DNA from 2 places in the Micromonospora sp. DT229 genome. Region 2 is predicted to be linked to the other one. Evidence: riboswitches for the same ligand, from Rfam matches in the RefSeq annotation. Region 2 holds a riboswitch; the other holds the start of a gene.

The links. Region 2 has a riboswitch for cobalamin ahead of ACLQ2T_RS16770 (ABC transporter substrate-binding protein). Riboswitches for the same ligand answer to the same signal wherever they lie in the genome.
Region 1: it holds a riboswitch for cobalamin, as region 2 does, so the genes downstream of both, ACLQ2T_RS15010 (ribonucleoside-diphosphate reductase subunit alpha) here and ACLQ2T_RS16770 (ABC transporter substrate-binding protein) in region 2, are expected to answer to the same signal.

The regions. Positions count from the first base shown of each region.
Region 1 covers NZ_JBNCLD010000008.1:92,102-95,657, forward strand. The annotation lists gene ACLQ2T_RS15005 (endo-1,4-beta-xylanase) at 1-1,335, opposite strand, end outside; cobalamin riboswitch at 1,576-1,781, shown strand; gene ACLQ2T_RS15010 (ribonucleoside-diphosphate reductase subunit alpha) at 1,917-3,556, shown strand, end outside.
Region 2 covers NZ_JBNCLD010000009.1:133,191-136,746, reverse strand. The annotation lists gene ACLQ2T_RS16775 (FecCD family ABC transporter permease) at 1-342, opposite strand, end outside; gene ACLQ2T_RS16770 (ABC transporter substrate-binding protein) at 374-1,309, opposite strand; cobalamin riboswitch at 1,396-1,530, opposite strand; gene ACLQ2T_RS16765 (M14 family zinc carboxypeptidase) at 1,663-3,543, opposite strand.

The DNA.
Region 1 (3,556 bases), on a different contig from region 2:
ACTGTGCCAGACCAGCACGTGACCGTAGACCCGCAGGTCGTTGTCGCGGGCGAAGTCCATCATGGTCAGCGCCTGCTCGTGCGGGCGGAAGTTGCCCGCCTCGTCGTACCAGGCCTCCGGCTTCATGTGGTTCTCGGCCGTGATCTGGTTGAAGTGCCGGGTCAGCAGCTGGGCGGGGGCACCGATGGTCTCCCGGCTGTCGATGGCCACCCCGACCGGGAATTCCGTGGTCTCGTGCAGCGGGGTGAGGTCCTCGATGACCGGCGGCTCGGGCACCCGTACGACGATGTCGTCGGCGAGGAAGTCGCTGGTGTTGCCGGGCACGTCCTCGCCCTGCCAGCGGGTCTCGAAGTAGAGGAAGGCGCTGTCCGCGGCCGGCATGGTGAACCGTGCGGTCACCTCCGTCCAGCCCGAGTTGGTGATCGTCTCGAACTGGGCCAGGGTGCTGAAGGACTGACTGCTCCCGGTGGTGCTGGCCAGGCTCAACCAGATCTGGTCGGCCGGCTGGCCCTCGGCGAACCGCAGCCAGGCGCTCAGCTCGTAGGTCACCCCGGCGGTGAACAGGCCGGTCACGTCCCGACCCAGCCCGGCACCCTGGTTGACCCGGTCGCTGACCAGCGCGGCCGAGGTGCCGCCGTGCGCGACATCGGTGATGGTGACGCTCGGGGCCCCCGGGCCACCGTCGCGTGGCCCCCAGTCGTCCAGACCGTCCTCGAAGTCGGTGTCGATGACGATCGTGCCCGGCGCAGGTCCGCCACCGCCGCCGTCCTCCGGCGCGGTGATCAGCACGTCGTCGAGCAGGAACGGGGTGGTGCCCTCGGCCTCCACGTACAGGGTGGCGGCGTCCAGACCGGTGGGCAGGGTGTACTCGCCGCCGATGCGTACCCACTCGTCGGCGGTGGTGCTGACGTTGTCGCCGATCCAGGTGTAGGTGTTGTCACCACCACCGGCCGGGGTCGACTCGACGGTGAAGTGCACTCCGGCGCTGCCCTCGGTGCCGGCCGGAAGTTTCGCCCATGCGCTGACGGTGTATCGGATGCCCGGCCGCAGCAGCGTGGTCGCGTTGGTGGCCGGGCCCTGCCAGTTGGCGGTGCGGCCGGTGACGGACAGACTGCTGTCGCTGTCGCGTCCCTCCTCGGCGAGGGCGAGGGTCACCTCACCCCGTGGTCCCCAGGGGGCGTACGAGCCGGACTCGAAGTCGTTGCTGAGCACGACCTCGGCGGCGGCGGCCGGGGTGGGGGCGACGGTGACGGCCGCGACGAGCGCGGCCGAGCAGAGTACGGCGAAAGTACGTGATCGGCGTCGTGATCGATGGGACGGATTCCACAGGCGCATCGACTGGTCCCTTACGCAAATTGGACAGTGGTGGGGGTGCCTGACATCGGGTTTCCGGACAGATCCAAGCGCGTGCATGTTATGTCGAGCCGATTGGCATGGCCAGAACTTCCGGAAGTTTTCGGAAAGATTCGTGGGGTCGGTGGCGATGGCGGCTGTCGTCGCGCTGCGTCAGGTGATTCGATCGGCGCACGTGGCGACACAGCATGTGGTGTTGAGGTTCCGAGCCCGTTCCCATATATAGTGGTGCTCGCAGCTGGTTCGGCAGTCACTCCACGACGGCCGAGGCAAGAGGGAACCCGGTGGAATTCCGGGACTGCCCCGCAGCGGTGAGTGGGAACGACCGCCGTCAACGAAGCACTGGGCCCGCCAGGTCTGGGAAGCGACGGCCAGTAGGCACGAACACGCCCACGAGTCCGAAGACCTGCCAGCGCGCCGCACGCGTACGTGTGCGGCGGTCGAAGGCCGCGCGGGACGGCCGACGCCATCAGCTGGTCCTCGACGGCGCTCCGTCCGTCCGGTGACCAGCGGCGTCCTCCCGCGTGCCCGTCGACCTTCACCGACCGGTACGAGGAGGGACCATGACGGTGACCCGGGAACAGGCGGGGCCGGAGCAACGCCGGCACGTGATGCAGGTGCGTAAACGCAACGGCGACACCGAGCCGGTGGACGTCAACAAGATCGTCAAGGCGGTGGAGCGCTGGGTCACCGACCTGGACGAAATCGACCCGCTGCGGGTGGCGACGAAGACGATCAGCGGCCTGTACGACGGTGCGACCACCGCCGAGCTGGACAAGTTGTCGATCCAGACGGCCGCCGAGCTGATCGGTGAGGAGCCGCAGTACTCCAGGCTCGCGGCGCGGCTGCTGGCCGCGTTCGTCGACAAGGAGGTCCGCGGCCAGCAGGTGGCGAGCTTCAGCCAGTCCATCCGGTACGCCCACGGCCTGGGCCTGATCGGCGACGTCACCGCCGCGTTCGTGGCCCGCAACGCCCGCAAGCTGGACGACGCCGTCGACCCGGCCGGGGACCTGCGGTTCGAGTACTTCGGGCTGCGGACCGTCGCCGATCGGTACCTGCTGCGGCATCCGCAGACCCGGCTGGTGGTGGAGACCCCGCAGTACTGGCTGCTGCGGGTCGCCTGCGGGCTGTCCCAGACCCCCGGCGAGGCAATCGGCTTCTACCGGCTGATGTCCAGCCTGGCGTACCTGCCGAGTTCGCCGACGCTGTTCAACTCCGGCACCCGACACACCCAGATGTCGTCGTGTTTCCTTGTCGACTCGCCCCGCGACGAACTCGACTCGATCTACGAGCGCTACCACCAGGTGGCGAAGCTGTCGAAGTTCTCCGGCGGCATCGGCATCTCCTGGACGCGGGTGCGGGGCCGGGGCGCGCTGATCCGGGGCACCAACGGTAGGTCGAACGGCATCGTGCCGTTCCTCAAGACCCTCGACGCCGGGGTGGCGGCGGTCAACCAGGGCGGCCGGCGCAAGGGCGCGGCCTGCGTCTACCTGGAGCCCTGGCATCCGGACATCGAGGAGTTCCTGGAGTTGCGCGACAACACCGGCGAGGAGTCCCGGCGTACGCACAACCTGAACCTGGCCAACTGGATCCCGGACGAGTTCATGCGCCGGGTGGAGGCCGACGGCGACTGGTCGCTTATCGATCCCTCCGACGCGCCGGAGTTGCCCGACCTGTACGGCGAGGCGTTCGACGAGGCGTACCGGGCGGCGGAGAAGAAGGCCGTCCGCACGGTCAAGGCCCGCGACCTGTACGGGCGGATGATGCGTACCCTCGCGCAGACCGGCAACGGGTGGATGACGTTCAAGGACGCGGCCAACCGGCTGTCCAACCAGACCGGCGCGCCGGGCAACACGATCCACCTGTCGAACCTGTGCACCGAGATCCTGGAGGTCAACAGCGACACCGAGACGGCGGTGTGCAACCTCGGGTCGATCAACCTGGCCGCGCACGTCAGCGCGGACGGCATCGAATGGGGCAAGCTGCGCGCGACCGTCCGCACGGCGGTGCTCTTTCTCGACCGGGTCATCGACATCAACTACTACCCGGCCGAGCAGGCGGCGGCGTCGAACCCGCGCTGGCGGCCGGTCGGTCTCGGCCTGATGGGCTTGCAGGACGCCTTCTTCACCCTGCGGCTGCCGTTCGACTCCACGCCGGCCCGAGAGCTGTCCAACCGGGTGCAGGAGGAGATCCTGCTGACCGC
Region 2 (3,556 bases):
GTACGGGTCGGCCAACGGGTTGCGGAACACCCCCTGGTAGGCCCCGCCGGCCAGGGCCAGCAGCCCGCCGACCAGCAGCCCCAGCACCACCCGGGGCAGCCGCAGCTCGGTGATGATGGCGACTTCCCGCTCGGTCAGTCCACTGTCGAACTGCACCCCGGGCAGCAGGTTGAGCAGTTCGAGGGCGACGCTGCCCGGGGGCAGGCTGACCGGGCCGAGGGAGACCCCGGCCAACAGGGCGACCAGCACCGCGCCGATACCGGCGGCGAGCCAGCGTTTCCGCAGGCCCGCCGGCCGGGATCCGGCTTGGATGGAAGGGCCCCTGCTTGACGTCCGGCGCATGGGAAGGGCCTTTGTCAACGCCGGCCGTTCGTCACTCGGCGGCCTTGGTGGTGGCGTCCACGATGGTGCGGAGCAGGTCCACCACCCGCGGGCCCCAGCGGGAGGCGATGTCGTCGTCGAGTTCCACGATCTGGTCGTTGCGTACGGCGTTGATGTCGGCCCAGCCGCTGCGCGCCTTGACCGTCGCGGCACTCTGCTGGCAGCAGGTGACGTCGGAGAGGAAGACGAAGTCCGGGTTGGCCGCCACGATCACCTCCTGGGAGAGCTGCGGGTACCCGCCGCTCTTGCCGTCGGCGTCGGAGGGGTCGGCGATGTTCTCCAGACCGGCCAGGGCGTAGATCGAGCCGATGAAGGTCTTGCTGGTGGCGGTGTACAGCTCCGGCCCCAGCTCGTGGAAGTAGGTGGGCGCCTGGATCCGGTCCGGCACCTGGGCGACGAGTTTTTCGATGTCGTCCTTCATCCGTCGCACCAGCTCCGCCCCGGTGTCGGCGTTGCCGGTGAGAGTGCCGAGCTCGGTGAGCTGCCGGTACGTGTCGTCGATGGTCTGCGCCGCCGGGGTCTGGTAGACCGGGATCTTCAGGACGGCCAACTGGTCGACGATCTTGTTGCGGTCGTCGCTGATCACCACCAGGTCGGGGTTCTTGGCGGCGATCGCCTCGGCGTTGGGCTGGTAGCCGGACAGGTCCGACTTCGGCGCCTCGGGCGGGTAGTTGGACTGGTCGTCGACGGCGACGACCTGCGGGCCGGCACCGACTGCGAAGAGCATCTCCGTGGCCGTCGGCGCCAGCGAGACGATCTTCTCAGGGCGCTGCTCCAGGGTCAGCGTCCCTACGGTGACCGGAAAGGCACCGCTGGTCGGGCTGCCACCGGCGGCCGGGGTCTCGGTGGTCTTCTCGGCGCAGGCACCGAGGGTCAGCGCGGCCAGCGCCAGGGTGGCGGCGAGCAGCCGGGGGGTACGTCTGGACATCGGTCCTCCTGTCGGTCGAGGAGATCGGTGCTTCGCCGACAGGGAGCCGAGGGCACCCGTGGGCGAGGCGCCCTTCCTCGAGAGCGCGGTTCGCGACCCGCGCCACAGGCGACCTGGCTCGTCCCCCACCGAAGGGGGCATCACAGTTGCGGGACAGCGCCGGTTTCACACCGGCTTCGCTGTGGCGGGTCGGTAGAACCGTAGCGCACACCCCGCCGGCACCCCGCCGCACCGGGGTGACCACGCCGATCGGCCCGGCGCTGGCAGCACCGGGCCGATCCATGTTCGTCGTCAATGACCGGTTCCTGGAGACGGGGCCCCGTGCGAGGGGGGGGTGCCGGGGCCCCGTCGGATCAGGAGGCGGTGATGGTGACGTTGTCCACAGCCGCCTCGACCAGGCTGGCCGTGGAGGCGTCCGCAGCCTCCACCAGAATCCGGATCGACTGACCTGCGTACGGGGTGAGGTTGAGGTTGGAGGTGGTCCAGGCACCGTTGCGGTTGCTGGCCGCCCCGGCCTGGCTGAGCAGGGTAGTGGTGCCGCCGTTGTGCACCACGCTGACCCGGAAGTAGTCGGCCGAGGAGGAGTTCGAGCCGTGGGCCAGGTACCAGGCCAACGACAGGGTCAGGGTGCCGCTGGACGGCAGGGAGATCGCCGGGGAGCGGGCGCTGGTCACGCCGCCGTCCAGGTCGTAGTCACCCGCACCGGAACCGGCCAGCCGGCCGGTCACCAGGTCGTTGCTGCCGGCGTACGGGGTCAGCTGCTTGGCGCCGCTGGAGTTGGTGGCCTGGGCGGCACCCCGCTCCCACTGGCCCGAGGTCGCGGTGTCCGTACCGTTGGGGTTGATCGTCCAGCCGGTGTTGGTCTCGAAGGTGTCCGACCAGACCGTCGTACCGCCGCTGCCACCGCCGCAGTACTGGGCCTGCTTGTTGATCGCCCGGTACGGGCAGTCGGCGTACTCGGCGAGGAGGAGCACCGCCTCACGGTTACGCGAGGTCTGCTGCGGGATCACCTCGTCGGGCGGGTAGAAGCCGCCGCCGGAGGCCGAGCGCGGGTACAGCTCGAAGGTGTACGCCCAGATGCCGTGCACCGCCCACATCCAGTCGATGCTGCTGCCGTCGGTGATGTACAGGTCACTGGACTGCTGCGGGGTGAAGTTGTTGGTCGCGGCCATCTGCCGACCGATGGTGGCGAAGGTGTTGTACTGGTCGGCGTTCATCCCGGTGGCGGTGTCGTTGTAGGTGTAGCCGTACGGCCAGAGCACCAGCTCGGAGTAGGTGTGGAAGTCGATGTTGGCCTTGATCTGCTGGACTCCACCGACCACCCGGCTGTTGACGAAGTTGCGCAGGGCCTGGGTCTCCGGGGCGGAGAAGGCCGAGGGGCCCCGGTAGGTTTCCGAGGAGGTCGAGCCGGAGGAACCGCCGCAGCAGCCCCAGTTGTAGCTCCAGTTGCGGTTGAGGTCCGTGCCGACGTTCGACGATCCGCTGTTGGGTTGGCGGTTCTTGCGCCACGACCGGTAGGAGCCGGTGGCGATGTCGTACTCGCTGCCGTCCGGGTTGACCGACGGCACGATCCAGATCTCCCGGTTGTTGACCAGGTTGGTGATCCGGGAGTCCGATCCGTAGCTGTCCGTGAAGAGGTTCATCAGGTAGATGGCCATCTCGACGGTCAGGTGCTCACGGGCGTGCTGCTGTGAGTTGAACAGGATCTCCGGCTCGTTCTCGTCCGTGGCGACATTGTCGGAGATCTTGATCGCCACCAGGTCCCGGCCCTCGTACGAGGTGCCGATGCTGATCTTGCGGGCGATCGCCGGGTGGTCCGCGACGACCTTGTTGACCACGGCGACCATCTCGGCGTAGTCGTGGTAGTTCGCGTCGGCCGGCGGGAAGGCCGTGACGCCGATGTCCCCGTGGTCGTGACCCCGGTCGGTCGGCGCCGCGGCGATCGGCTCCAACTGGAAGCCGAGCCGGGTGATGGCGGCGGCCTCCGCGCGGGTGGCCGAGATGTGCAGCACCCCGTGTTCGGAGTAGTCGATCGAGGCGCCGGTACGGGCGACCGCGGTGCGGTCGGCCACCGTCCTCGGACCCAGCACCCGGTAGGGGGCGGCAGCCGGCTGCTCGTCCCGATCCGGTGCGGGGCGGGCGGAGACCGGTGGTGCGGAGAGGGCGAGTAGCCCGAGACCAGCAGCCATGATCAGCGCCAGTGCCCGGCGGACAGGGATGGATCGGAAGGCCATGGACAACCTCCTG